DNA from 3 places in the Paenibacillus sp. FSL P2-0173 genome. Region 2 is predicted to be linked to each of the others. Evidence: riboswitches for the same ligand, from Rfam matches in the RefSeq annotation. Region 2 holds a riboswitch; each other region holds the start of a gene.

Region 1 (4,891 bases), on a different contig from region 2:
GCCCTCTGTACGCTGAAGTCAGCTGTACATCCAACAGATTAGACGTATTACGTTCATTTGCCTGATCGGCAATCAGTACGTTAAAATCATTCGCGAACGGGGAAGAAAAGTTAGCCGTTTTCGATCCGGTAGCATGTCCGACGATGTAACCTTCCACCGTCACCGTACCTCCACTGCTTTGGCGCTGAAGTGCTTCGGCTACTGTCAATGCTCCCTCCGCCTTGACCTGACCGAATGGAACGAAGATCCCAATCAGCAGTGATACGATCGCTGCTAGATGCAACATCCCTTTTAAGCGTGAACCTGTGAATCGCAAGCCTTTTACCATACGTCAATATCCCTCCTATGATTTCCATAAATATACTTGTCCTTTATCAGATTAGCCGCCAATCTTCTAATTCCTTCCTGGTTTCATCCATAATTATGTAAATTTTAATCTTTTTTATTGGAAACGCACCTGTTTATGTAAAAATTAAACCTGTGATTGACACCGAGCACGGCATACATTACGCTAAGGAAGACATGTAGAACGGTATACGCGAATGAAGATGACGGGAGAGTCTGTCCAGGGAGCCTACACTCTGGCGGCACCGAAGGAGCAAGACGTCAGCACCCGGCTGACGGATAATCTCTCAGGTCCATGTATCGTCATCTGACGCAACTCTGGAGAGAGCGCAAGCCACCCAAGGGGTAAGGCGGTAAGAACACCGCACGAAACTCTCAGGTAACGAGGACAGAGATAAGGGAAACTTCCTTATCCTGTCCTTTTTTGTGCTCACATTGTGCGTCAGCATTAGGAACCGTCATAACCGCGCAAAGACGCGGAAATACCATATAGTATGGTATTAGAACATACAGGGGGCCACACCATGCGTTTCAAAGATGTATTTTCTATTATCGGTCCGGCCATGACCGGACCTTCCAGTTCACACACCGCAGGCGCGGTGCGGCTCGCACGCGTTGCCCGGCACTGGCTCGGGGCGCAGCCTGACCGTACCCGCATGACACTGTACGGCTCCTTTGCCGATACGTATAAGGGACACGGTACAGACCTGGCGCTCATCGCAGGGCTGCTTAATTACGATACGGACGATCACCGGATTCCGGATGCCGAGCAATGGGCAGAGCAAGCCGGGATGGCCGTGGAATTCGCCGTCAGCGGACTCCCCGCGCCTCATCCGAACACTGTCCGTTTCGAGCTGTGGAAGGGCGAGGATCAGCGCACACTGTTGGGCTCCTCCATCGGCGGCGGCAGCATCCATGTCCAGCAGCTTAACGAATTCCGGGTCAATCTGACCGGGGAGCTGCCTACGCTGGTGCTTCTCCACTCGGATAAGCCCGGTACATTGGGCGCGATAACTTCAGCGCTGGGCGCGGCCCACATTAACATTGCCTATATGCACGTAGATCGCAAAGGCCGGGATGGTGAAGCACTCACCGCCATTGAAACGGACAGTTCTGCTCCAGCTGAACTGATTGCGGAACTGCGTTCTTTACCTCATATGTATGAAATTAAGATGATTAATTTGAAAAAAGGAGCTGAATCCGATGCGGTTTAGCCATCTGCATGAAATCAGCGCTTTATGCGCTGAAGAATCCACCACAATTGGCCGCTTGATGATTCAAGAGCAGGTACAAGAGACGAATACAACGGAGGAAGAAATCTTTCGCCAAATGTCTGATTATTATGAAGTCATGAAGGAAGCCGTTCATCGCGGTCAGACACAAGACACCGTATCCCGCAGTGGATTGACGGGCGGTGACGGCAAGCGCCTAGCCGAGTATCTGCGGTCAGGGGAAACCTGCTCCGGCGATGCCTCCGCGCTCGCCATGGCTTATGCCCTCTCTGTGTCGGAGGTTAATGCATCCATGGGTCGCATTGTCGCCACGCCTACCGCAGGCTCATGTGGGGTTATCCCTGGTGTGTTCATCAGTGCGCAGGAGCGGTTCGGCTGGGATGATGAGCATATGGTGAACGGCCTGTTCGCCGCTGGAGCCATTGGCTACGTGATCGCCAACAACTCCTTCATTTCTGGCGCGGAGGGAGGCTGTCAGGCTGAGATTGGTTCAGCTATCGGGATGGCTGCTGGCGCTATGGTCGAGCTGCGTGGTGGTACGCCTGAACAGGCTGTTCACGCCGTGGGCCTCGCTCTTAAGAACACACTCGGCCTGATTTGCGACCCCGTCGCTGGACTCGTGGAGATTCCGTGCATCGTGCGCAACGGGCTGGGAGCCGTGACTGCGCTTGCCGCAGCGGATATGGCTTTGGCGGGTGTGCGCAGCGCTATTCCGTCTGACGAAGTCATTGACGTGATGCTTGAAGTCGGCAGTGCGATGCCGTCGAAGCACCGCGAGACCGCCAAAGGCGGCTTGGCTCAGACGCCGACTGGCAAGCGTTTGACCGAATCACTTACACGCAACACACCGACCAAGAAGGATAAGTCATAATTTATAAGCGGTAGCCTCCTTAAAAAAAAGAGCAAGCATGTCGTCCTTGGACGTATGCTTGCTCTCTTTTTTACTGAACGGTTACCTGTATCTTCGTCATTTTACCTGCATATTTCACAGTAATTACTGCTTTGCCCTTGCCCTGTGCCTTAATGTTACCGTCTTTGACGGTCGCAACAACAATTCTGGACGAGGACCAGACAGCCGGTTTGGAAACATCCTTCTCCGACTCATCCTTATACGTGGCTGTAGCCGTAACCTTGGCCAGCTGTCCTGCCTTCAAATTCAAAGCAACTTCGTCTGTTTGCAGGTATTTAAGCGTATCAACATCCACGGGTACGCTGATTACCTTCCCGCCAAACTTCGCCTGAATGTTAGCTTTACCGTAGCTAACCGCAGTAACCTGACCCTTTTTAACAGTGGCTACCTTATAATTAGACGTTTTCCATTCAGCTTGGGCCGTAACGTCCTTTTCTTTACCATCACTCGATTTAACCACAATCGCGATGGTTTTTTGATCTCCGGATTTAAGTGACAACGCGATTGCATCCGCTTCAATCTTTTGCGCTACGTCCACTTCTACCGTAAACGTAATGTTTTGCTTGCCATATGAAGCAGTCACCGTTGCCTTACCGCTACCATTCGCTTTGATCAAACCTTCGCTAACTTCAACCACTTTTACATTGCTCGTTGTCCAGGTGGCGTCCTTGGTTACATCTGTTTTTGTACCGCCACTCTTAACTCCTGTTACTTTCAGTTGCTTCGTTTCCTGAGCACCAAGCGCAATTACACGCGAGTCTGTTTCCAGACGGTCTACAAGGCCTACTTGTACGTTAATCGTCAGTTTTTTGCCATTATAGGTCGCTGTAATAACCGCTTTACCAGCGGATTTACCCGTAATCGTTCCTTTGGACACAGAAGCAATATCTTCCGCGCTTGAAGCCCATTCTGCATCCTGTGTTACATCTTCCTTACGCCCATCCGCATAAGTAGCCGTCAAAGTTGCAGTATAGTCCTCATCAATATCAATCGTTGCCGTTTTGGAGGACAGAGACAGATCACCGGGTACATTTACGGATACCGTAGCTGTAACTGTTTTGCCACCATAAGAAGCGGTGATCGTAGCTTCACCTGTTTTATAACCCGTGACTTCTCCCGCACTGACAAAAGCGATATCTTCATTGCTGGACTTCCACTCTGCCTTACTTGTGATATCTTCTTCCGTACCTGTTACATACGTTGCGGTCAGCTTGAGCTTTTTGGATTCCTTGGCATTCAGGCTCAGCTTGTCCTCACTCAAATCCAAATATCTGGAGGTTTCGACATCTGTCTTGATCGAAACAGTCTTATCTCCATACTTAGCGGTCACCGTAGCCGAACCCGCTCCAATGGCCATAATCGTTCCCTTATTCACAGTCGCAATTTTTTCATCGCTTGATGTCCAAGTAGCTTTATCTGTGATATCCGTTACCGTCCCATCCGGGTAAACGGCAGAAACTTGTATTTTTTTAGATTCATCCAGACGGAGAAAAATATTGGATTCGCTGGCTTTCAGCTTATTCGTTTGATCGACATCTACCGAAATCGTAGCGGACATCGTGCCATATTTACCTGTAATTGTCGCCTTTCCCGCGCTGTAGCCGGTAATGGTGCCTTTCAGTACATCCGCCACAGCTGCATTGCTGGAGCTCCATTCAGCGGACTCTGTTACGTCCTGTACCGATCCATCCGGGAACGTCGCTGAAAGTTTAACCTTCTCAGTATCCTTCAGCAAAAGAGAAACCTCTGATGAACTGACATCGAGACGTTTAACCTGCTCCACCTGCACAGCAATGGTTACGGTCTGTTGACCATATACGGCCTTAATATTGGCTGTACCTGCTCCTTGAGCGGTAACCAATCCGTTAACTACTGTGGCTACCTTTTGATTATCCGAGGTCCAAGTAGCATCACCCGAAACCTGAGCTGTTGTATTATCACTGTATGTCGCTGTCAAATCAACCTGTCCTGTACCGCTTGAACGCAAGTTCAGGCTTTGTACACTGGATGTCAGCGCCTTAACCTTTTTCGTTACATGTACCTGAACCGATTGCACCTTCTCTTTATAGGTCGCAACCACGGTGGCTTCCCCTTCAGCCTTGGCCGAAACTGTACCGTTATACACGGTAGCAATAGTTGTATTATCACTTTTCCAATCCGTGCTTACGGTTACATTCGAGGTTGTCCCATCGCTAAAAACAGCAGTAGCCGTCAACGCAGCCGTATCTCCCTGCTGCAAAGTTACCTCGTTAGAGGAAAGGACAATCTTGGAAAGCACCGCATCCGCAGCAGATGCAAACCCTGCATATGATGTAAAACTTGAAATCAGGATGACCAACGCCAGAAAACCGGACCATCTATTCTTCAAAATCTAATTCCCTCCCATTCCAAAACTTAAATTAAG
Region 2 (4,891 bases):
GCACATAAAATAGCCTCTGGGAATTCTTCCCGACGCTGTAACAAATCCCGTACGACCTGTTCGCCATCACGGATATTATAAATAGAAGAGTGATTCCAGTGTTGCAACACTGGCAGATTGTGCTCACTCATGATCTGTTCGTAGGCTCGTTGTCTGCTATGGGTATTGATGCTGCTCGGACGACCAAAAGCATTGGCTATACGAGTATAGCCTTTTTGTATCAAATGTTTTAGCGCTAACATATATCCTTCATACTGATCCATAGCGACGGAGCGAATATCGGTATGCTCCATTCGTTGCCACGAAACGATCGGGCCATATTTGCAATAGGTACTCAAAAAATCAGTGTCATTCACGCAGGAAATGATGACCAGCGCATCGACTCTTTTTCTTTTTAAATCCTCAAAGGCTTGAAGCTCTTTCTTTTTGTCTTCTCCCGAAGTATAAATAATGGTTTGGAATTCATACTGGCCGGCTACTTCCACAAAGCTGTCCAGAAAAGCGAGAACAATTTCATTAATAGTTGAAGTAATGATACCGATCTGAAGCGTCTGACCCTTGGATAGAGAAATGGCATTCCGATTAGGAACATAATCCAATTCCTGCATGATTTTCAAAATCTTAGTTCTTGTTTCGTGACTGACATGGGGTGACTGATTTAATACTCTGGATACCGTAGCTTTGGAAAAGCCCGCCAGTTTTGCAATTTGATCAAGATTCGACATGGTGCTTCTCCTCACATAAGAAAAAAATACTTGACATGAAACGCGTTACAACGATTAGGATGCTTATGAAGGCATTACGTCTATTTTAAAGCATCTGTCAATCCTTTTCAAAGGAAGAACGGTTACCGTTAGGTATTGATTCACATTTGCAGCACTTGATGGGATTACTTGACCAAAGTAAAAATCTTAAATACGGAAAGAGGTTTTTATACCATGACGAAGACGCTAAAAGGATTTCCGAAAAACTTCTTGTGGGGCGGGGCAACCGCAGCCAACCAATTGGAAGGTGCTTTTGACGTAGATGGAAAAGGATTGTCCAGTGCGGACATGGTTGCCTATGTACCCAAAGCAGAGCGCAAGAACGATCATGCTATGGAGATTTCGTCCGAGCGACTCGAAGACATTTTGGCAGGCAAAGTCAATGCCCGTTTTCCAAAACGTGAAGGTGTGGACTTCTTCCACCACTACAAAGAAGATATTGCATTGTTCGCGGAAATGGGCTTTAAGGTATTTCGTATGTCCATCAACTGGTCGCGGATTTTCCCAAATGGCTATGATGCCGAGCCGAATGAAGCGGGACTGCAATTCTACGACAATGTATTTGATGAGCTGCGCAAATATGGTATTGAACCGCTGGTAACATTGTCACATTATGAGACACCGCTGGGTTTGACTCAGAAGTATAATGGTTGGCTGGGTCGTGAAGTTATACAGCACTACGTAAATTATGCCGAAACTGTGTTCACGCGTTATAAGGATAAAGTAAAATACTGGCTGACCTTTAATGAAATCAATGTAATGACCATGAGTCCGTTTACTGGTGGCGGGGTGGTCATTGACCGCGTAGAAAACAAGCAGCAAGCGATATACCAAGCACTGCATCATCAATTTGTAGCTAGTGCACTGGCGACAAAACGAGGACATGAGATCATCCCGGGCTCTCAAATCGGCTGTATGCTGGCTCGTTTGGAAAGCTACCCACATACGTGTAACCCAGAGGATATACTGAAAGCCCAGCATGAAAATCAGATGAACCTGTTCTTTACGGATGTGCATGCCCGTGGGGAATATTCCAACTACATGAATCGTTATTTTGAAGAAAATAATGTTGTTATACACACAGAACCAGGCGATGCCGAAATTTTAAAAAATAACACGGTCGATTATATCTCATTCAGCTACTACATGACCTTGACCGTATCTGCAGGTCCAGAAGGCGAGAAAGCAGCAGGAAACCTGATTGGCGGCGTGAAAAATCCATATTTACAGTCCTCTGACTGGGGATGGCAAATTGATCCGATCGGTCTGCGTGTTACGCTGAACACGTTATATGACCGCTACCAAAAGCCACTGTTCATCGTGGAAAATGGCCTAGGTGCTTATGATAAGGTAGAGGAAGACGGTTCTGTGCATGACACATATCGTATTGATTACTTGCGTCAGCATATTGTTCAAATGAAGGAAGCAATTGCCGACGGTGTTGATCTGCTTGGTTACACCAGCTGGGGTCCTATCGACCTTGTGAGCATGTCTACTTCCGAAATGTCCAAGCGCTACGGATTTATTTACGTTGATCTGGATGATGACGGTAACGGAACGCTCAAACGCTCCAAAAAGGACTCATTTAACTGGTATAAAAATGTGATAGCAACCAATGGTGAAGAATTGTAATTCCAAATTTTCTCGGGCGGGTATAGCAGAGGACATCCTAAGGATGCAATCTGCTGTACCCGCTTTTTTGATAGACATAATAATAATATTTATTTCAGAGGGCTTCACAAACTTTTCACTTGTAATAAGCTGAAAGTTTTCTGTATAATAAATAAAAATTTCATATGTCTGGTTGATGTTTGCGGGAGATGGAACGAAAGTTCCGACCGAAGGGGCAAAACTCTCAGGTGCTTAGGCTGATTACAGCAACAAGCGGGGACCGTAAACGGACAGAACTCTGGAGAGACCCTTAATTGGGCGCCGAAGGTGCACCGCAGAGAACATCTGCTTAAACTCTCAGGCAAAAGGACAGAGACGCGAATAACCTGTGACAGGGGATGCCCTAGGCTTTTTTATAAGCTATTAGAGGCAGAAACCTGCGCAAGATGGTTGTATTTTTTCGTGCCTTTAACCTCTCCAGGAGTCGAATCAGCGGATTTGACTCTTTTTTGTTTTCTAATATGCTGGAGGAGCGGGTTGAAATGAATTTGGTACATGTGTTAGAAGCGATTAGCAGTTGGATATGGGGGGCGCCTCTCATCATTCTTGTCATGGGAACGGGGTTGTGGCTGACCATACGTTTGAAGATGCTGCAGGTATTCCGCCTGCCCCTGGCGATCAAGCTGATCGGTAAGGCCCCGAATGAAGGCAGCGGGGATGTAAGTAGTTTTGCGGCTTTGAGTACAGCGTTGGCGGCTACAGTTGGCACAGGAAGTATTGTCGGCGTAGCGACAGCCATTAAGCTGGGCGGGCCGGGTGCCTTGTTCTGGATGGTCGTTGCAGCCTTTTTTGGGATGGCGACGAAATATGCGGAAGGTGTACTTGCGGTAAAATACCGGGTGAAGGATCGGAATGGGCAATTTTCCGGCGGCCCGATGTATTATATTGAGAAAGGTCTGGGACGCCGTTTTAAACCGCTGGCGATGCTGTTTGCTTTTTCGGGCATGCTGGTAGCGTTGTTCGGGATTGGAACGTTTCCGCAGGTCAAAGCGATTGTATCTTCGACTGAAAATAGTTTTGGCGTTCCGCCCATTGTAACGGCACTGATTATTGCTATCCTTACAGGACTTGTTACTATTGGAGGACTCAAAAGCATTGCCAAGGTATCGACGAAGGTCGTTCCTTTTAAAACAGGCTTGTACGTACTGATCTGTCTCATCGTACTAATTCGGTTTGCTGACCAACTACCTGCCGCAATTGCGCTGGTGCTCCATTCGGCATTTTCAACTACATCTGCAACGGGCGGATTTGCCGGAGCTACGATTATGCTGGCGATGCGAAGTGGGGTAGCCAGAGGTATTTTTGCCAATGAGGCCGGATTGGGAAGCGCACCGATTGCAGCCGCAGCTGCCAAAACCAAATGGCCTGCGGAGCAAGGGCTAATTTCCATGACAGGCGTGTTTATTGATACGATGGTTATTTGTGTGATGACCGGGTTGACGCTACTGGTTAGTGGTGTGTGGAGCGGGCCTACCGATGCGGGCCTGATGACTCAGCAAGCATTTTCCAGCGCATTCCCGCTGGGGGCAGAACTGCTCACAATCATTCTGATTATGTTTGCGTTCACCACCATGCTCGGCTGGAACTATTACGGGGAACGCTGTGTTGAATATTTGCTTGGGGTCAAGTGGATTAAGCCATACCGCTATCTGTTCATCCTACTGGTTGCCGGGGGCGCGTTCATTAAACTGGATGCGATTTGGCTGCTGGCAGATATCTTTAACGCAATGATGGCTTTCCCGAACCTGATTGCCCTGCTCGGCTTATCAGGAATTGTAGTCGCAGAAACCCGAACCTATATGGATTCTCTGAATTCTAGTAAGAAAAAGGGCATTCTTGCAGGTGCCAGTGTAGGGGCAGCTATCCAAGTAGAAGAAAAAGGACAAACGGTTAATTCATAATTTCCAAAAGGGAGTGCCCTCAGTCATCACAGGCTTGAGGACACTCCCTTTTGAATGTTATAACGATGCGTGCAAAATAGCTGAAATATCTTCTTGGTTCAGCTTTTTATAATTACCGAAGCCTCCGTATTCCATTTCACGGGCTGCAATGTTTGCGACTTTTTCCAATTGCTCATCATTAATATTGTAATCGGCCAGGGTGGAAGGGGCACCGAGACTTGTCCAGAATGCACTCAGGCGATCAATCCCCTCCAAAGCAATTTCCTTATCCGTTTTACCAGTGGTATCTAAATCAAACATGCTGAGCATCAGCCGCTTCATGCGTGCAGCATCCTGATCCACCGTATGTCTCATCCAGTTGGGGAACAGGATCGCCAGACCGCCAGCATGAGGAATATCATATACAGCGGATAATGCATGTTCAATCGTATGCGAAGCCCAGTCCCCGAAGTAGCCCATTTGTAGTGTTCCGTTAAGGGCAATCGTTCCGGCATATAAAATCGTTTCACGATGCTCGTAGTTGTGCAAATCCTCCAGCAGCTTAGGTGCAGTTTC
Region 3 (4,891 bases), 170 kb from region 2:
TATTTGCTTTATAGAAATAAAAAGAGTTTAAGATCAGCGCGGGCGTTTATAAAAGGGTGCTGCCACCACCTCGGCACGCAGGCGTTTGCCACGAATCTCAACCTCCAACGGTGTGGAGAGGGCGCTAAAACGACTGTCCACCAAGGCGAGGCCCAGATTACGCTTCAAGGTGGGCGACTGAGTCCCCGTTGTGACCTCACCAATGTGTTGTCCTTCTGCGAATACCGGGTAATGGGCGCGTGGGATACCGCGATCAATCATTTCCAGCCCGATCAATTTGCGAGGAATCCCTTGTTCTTTCTGACGTTGCAGTGCTTCTCTACCGATAAAATCTCCTTTATTCAGCTTGACGAAGAAACCTAGACCAGCTTCGAGTGGCGAAATCGTGGCAGATAACTCCTGACCATATAGCGGCAACCGTGCCTCAAAGCGTAGTGTATCCCGAGCACCAAGTCCAGCGGGAATCAGCCCATACGACTCACCGGAACGAAGCAAACCCTCCCATACGGCTGGTGCTTCCGCAGCAGGTATATAAAATTCAAAACCGTCTTCGCCCGTATATCCGGTTCGTGAGACAAGTGCTTTTGCTCCGAACAATGGCACATTCTCATGGAAGCGGAAAGATGCCAGATTCGTAATGTCCGTATCTGCCACGGCTGCGGCAATACGTGCTGCCTCCGGTCCTTGCAACGCTAGCAATGCTATCGCATCAGACACATTCTCCATGTGAACGGATGCAGGCATATGGCGAATTAGCCAATCCCAATCCTTATCGATGTTGGATGCGTTCACAACGAGCATGTAGCGTTCCGGTCCTTTGCAGTAAACAAGTAGGTCGTCTACTACCCCTCCATCGGGGTAACACAGGAGTGAATATTGTGCCTGACCTGGTTCCAACTGGCTGACATCATTCGTGGTCACCCTTTGCAGAAAAGCTTCGGCTTCTTTGCCTTCAACCAAAAATTCGCCCATATGCGATACATCGAATAAACCCGCACGTTGCCGGACGGCCTCATGCTCCTTTTGAATGCCGCTAAACTGAACCGGGAGCTCCCAGCCGCCAAAGTCAATACAACGAACCCCAGACTGCGTCCCGTAGGACGAATATAGCGGTGTTTTTCGCAAATTAGTCATTATTCCACTCCTATCCGGTGTGATCGGCTAAACAAAAAAGACAGGCCGAAAAAAACGTATAGACGGCAGTCTACACTCTTTTTTTCAGCTCTGTCCTTGATACCAGAAAGTTACCCCGGTATGTACCGGGTTTCCCCTTGGGTGATCCGCTCCAATAGCGAATGCTCTCCAGAGATGCGTCCGGCAGAGGTCCTTTTGCCTGAGAGATTCACCTGCAATGCAGGTTTACTCCTTCGGCGCTACCTTCGGGATCAACGGTATATTACCTGGCTTTGCAGATAACAACTTGATCCGATTCGCGTGCACTTATGTCTCACAAGCGGCAACAGCTATGCGAATCTTTTTGGCAGTCTCTCCCTCCGCGTTCATCCGCGTTTGCAGTTGTCGGGGTGTTTCCCAAAGCATTTGCTATAACCCATTAATACGCAAATTCATTCAAAATGTCAATAAAAATGTCATCAAAAACAATAGAAAAAACATTTAATATATAAATAAGGATATGTAAGCGTTTGTTATAAGCTATCATATTTTTATATAGTACGCTATATGAGGTGATATGAAGTATTTTTGTTAGTATTATTGACATGAGTGTTCTTGTTGTCATAATCTTAACCTGTCTAGTACAGTGAGCAAAAGCGATTTTATTCATATGGAAGTGAGGGGAACAGAATGGGTGAAGTAAAGCAGCAACTTTGGTATACAGACGAACATGAGTGGGTTCAGCGGACAGAGAATGGAACGGTACGAATTGGTATTACAGACTTTGCACAGCATCAACTGGGTGATATTGTTTTTGTAGAATTACCTGAGGCGGGAGCAACGATTGAGCAGGGAGCGGAGATCGGTACGATTGAATCGGTGAAGACAGTATCCGACCTTTTTGCTCCGGTGACGGGAACCATACTAAAAGTGAATGAAACGCTGGAAAGTACACCTGAGCTAGTGAATGAATCTCCCTATGAAAAAGGTTGGATGATCGAAGTAGAGATGGATAAAGATGTGGAGGAAGCCTTGGGCAAGCTACTGTCTGCGGATCAGTATGAGCAGTTGATTTCCGATGAGCAATAATGGAGCATTGTAGTATGGAGTAAGAGGGTTATTTGTCTGCTCGATTTTTGTATAAAATAGTCGCTATGATTTGACGTAGCGGCTATTTTTTTGTCTTTTTGCAAACGTAATTACGTGTTTTATTCTGATTTAGAGGGTTGTCCCCATATAAGAATCATACATAATCCAGCACGGTTTTTCGACTAATTTCTATAGCTACAGGTCATATTAAGAAGAATTATGCAGGTATAATACCTTCCCGGATAATTTAAATTTAAATGTTGTCATCAACGTTCATGACGAAAGTACGTTTTCATTTCGTTGATGAAGATAGCGCTGTCATTTAGTATGAATTTTAAGAAAAGGTAGTGATGCTTACCTACAAGGAGGATTTGAATATGAGTACATTGGACGCAAAGCCAAGTTCAAAAGGAGGCACTCGTGTCGCCGTACAGCGTTTTGGCCGTTTTCTTAGCGGTATGGTTATGCCCAATATGGGAGCATTTATTGCGTGGGGGCTGATTACGGCACTCTTTATTCCGACCGGATGGTTCCCGAATGAAGGTTTTGCACAATTGGTTGACCCGATGAAAAATTATTTGTTGCCGTTACTGATCGGTTATACAGGGGGCACGATGATTCACGGACAGCGTGGAGGTGTGATTGGTGCCATTATGACGATGGGTGTCATAGTGGGAGCCGATATCCCGATGTTCCTGGGCGCGATGGTAGCTGGTCCGCTGGCTGCGTGGATATTGAAGAAGTTCGACAAGGCCATTGAAGGCAAAGTCAGATCAGGCTTTGAAATGCTGGTCAATAACTTTTCGGCCGGAATTATCGGTGCCATTCTAGCGCTGCTTGCCCATGTGGCGATTGGCCCGATTGTACAAATGATCAGTCAAGTGTTGTCGGCAGGGGTACAGTTCCTCGTGAACGCAGGGCTATTGCCGCTTGTCAACCTCATTATTGAGCCCGGAAAAGTATTATTTTTAAACAACGCGCTGAATCACGGAGTATTGAGTCCGATTGCGTTAGAGGAAGCTGCAAGAACAGGAAAATCCGTACTGTTTATGCTGGAATCCAACCCTGGGCCGGGGCTCGGTATTTTGCTAGCCTACTGCCTGTTCGGCAAAGGCTCTGCGAAGTCATCGGCTCCTGGAGCGGTCATCATTCATTTTTTCGGCGGGATTCATGAAATTTATTTCCCTTATATTTTGATGAAGCCGATTTTGATTCTTGCTGCTATAGCTGGGGGCGTTGTGGGAACCTTCTGTTTTATGTTGACAGGTGCCGGACTGGTTGCTGCTCCTTCACCGGGCAGCATCATCGCCTATTTTCTAATGACGCCAAAAGGCGGATATTTGCCAATGCTGAGCGGGGTGATCGCTGCTGCGGTCGTATCCTTTGCTGTTGCCGCAGTGTTACTCAAGACTAGTAAGCAAAAAGAAGAGGGGCTGGAGGAAGCTGCATCCCGCCTGAAAGATATGAAAAATCAAAGCAAGAGTGCAAGTGCTAACGCCACTGTAATGGAAGATAATCACGAATCTGAACGTGCTGCTGAGATTGCCGCAGCTCGAACGCTCAAGGATAAATCCGAAGTGAACAAGATCGTCTTTTCCTGTGATGCAGGTATGGGCTCAAGCGCTATGGGCGCCTCGATTTTACGCAAAAAAATGAAGCAGGCGGGTGTAGGCGTAACAGTTACGAATACGGCAATCAGTGAAATTCCACAGGATGCGGATATTGTCATTACGCAAAAAACGTTGACAGACCGGGCTAAAACAGTAGCCCCGAATGCTGAGCACATTTCCATTGACAATTTTCTGAAGAGCCCTGAATACGAAGCGCTGGTTGAACGTCTGAAATCCGATTCTTAATCCCCGTCGTATGCAGTGTACGTCTCCTGCTGGAGGGATGAGCTTGGGAAGGAACGGTATGCGCTTATGAATATTACGAAACGACAACGTGACATCGTGGAATATCTTCTGGAGCAGTCCAAAGAGGTTACAGCCGGGGAAATTGCCACGAAGATCAATGTCAGCACAAGGACGGTTCATCGGGAACTGGGCGCAGTCGAGCATTGGCTGGCTGCTCATGAGGTGAAGCTGGAGAAAAAGTCAGGGATTGGTATCTGTATAGATGCTGACCCAGCTCAGCTTGTATGCCTGCGAAGGCAATTGCTGCATACGAAGTCAGACGAATATTCGGCTGAGGAGAGAAAGATCGTGGTTCTCTGCATGCTGCTGGATACACGGGAGCCGATCAAGCTGCTGGCGCTGGCTTCGGACTTGAAAGTCACGGTAACTACGGTCAGTCATGATCTGGACGAATTGCAAGGCTGGATTGGGGAACGTGGACTCATGCTTGTGCGCAGACGGGGGTACGGGGTCGAGATTACAGGGCGGGAGACAGACAAAAGACGGGCGATTTCCGAGCTGGCTCTCGAATATTTGGATGAATCCGATCTGTTTTCAGCCCGGGAAGAACTTCGTTCTGTAACCCGTGTCGCCGACAAGTTGCTGGAGATGATTGGCAGAGATAACCTGCTGATTGTGGAAAAGGCCCTCTGGCAGCCCCATGAAAAATGGTTGGAAAACATGGTGGAAAGCAAATACATGGAGCTGCTGATTCAAATTTGCGTTTCGCTGGTACGTCTGCGACTCGGGTATGTTATAGATCCTCTTCTCTCGTATTTAAAAACAGATTCAGA

What was found. A riboswitch is a leader RNA that binds a small molecule or an ion and turns the genes downstream of it on or off. The one in region 2 is predicted to bind glycine.
Region 1: it holds a riboswitch for glycine, as region 2 does, so the genes downstream of both, sdaAB (L-serine ammonia-lyase, iron-sulfur-dependent subunit beta) here and MKX30_RS08450 (alanine/glycine:cation symporter family protein) in region 2, are expected to answer to the same signal.
Region 3: it holds a riboswitch for glycine, as region 2 does, so the genes downstream of both, gcvT (glycine cleavage system aminomethyltransferase GcvT) here and MKX30_RS08450 (alanine/glycine:cation symporter family protein) in region 2, are expected to answer to the same signal.

Annotation. Positions count from the first base shown of each region.
Region 1 covers NZ_JBBOYK010000004.1:711,838-716,728, forward strand. The annotation lists gene MKX30_RS23070 (DUF6359 domain-containing protein) at 1-328, opposite strand, end outside; glycine riboswitch at 543-658, shown strand; gene sdaAB (L-serine ammonia-lyase, iron-sulfur-dependent subunit beta) at 870-1,559, shown strand; gene sdaAA (L-serine ammonia-lyase, iron-sulfur-dependent, subunit alpha) at 1,549-2,448, shown strand; gene MKX30_RS23085 (Ig-like domain-containing protein) at 2,519-4,855, opposite strand.
Region 2 covers NZ_JBBOYK010000001.1:1,918,454-1,923,344, reverse strand. The annotation lists gene MKX30_RS08460 (LacI family DNA-binding transcriptional regulator) at 1-725, opposite strand, end outside; gene MKX30_RS08455 (glycoside hydrolase family 1 protein) at 939-2,396, shown strand; glycine riboswitch at 2,569-2,645, shown strand; glycine riboswitch at 2,664-2,758, shown strand; gene MKX30_RS08450 (alanine/glycine:cation symporter family protein) at 2,918-4,336, shown strand; gene MKX30_RS08445 (iron-containing alcohol dehydrogenase) at 4,394-4,891, opposite strand, start outside.
Region 3 covers NZ_JBBOYK010000001.1:1,743,954-1,748,844, reverse strand. The annotation lists gene gcvT (glycine cleavage system aminomethyltransferase GcvT) at 34-1,134, opposite strand; glycine riboswitch at 1,312-1,410, opposite strand; gene gcvH (glycine cleavage system protein GcvH) at 1,804-2,202, shown strand; gene MKX30_RS07655 (PTS mannitol transporter subunit IICB) at 2,580-4,058, shown strand; gene MKX30_RS07650 (BglG family transcription antiterminator) at 4,125-4,891, shown strand, end outside.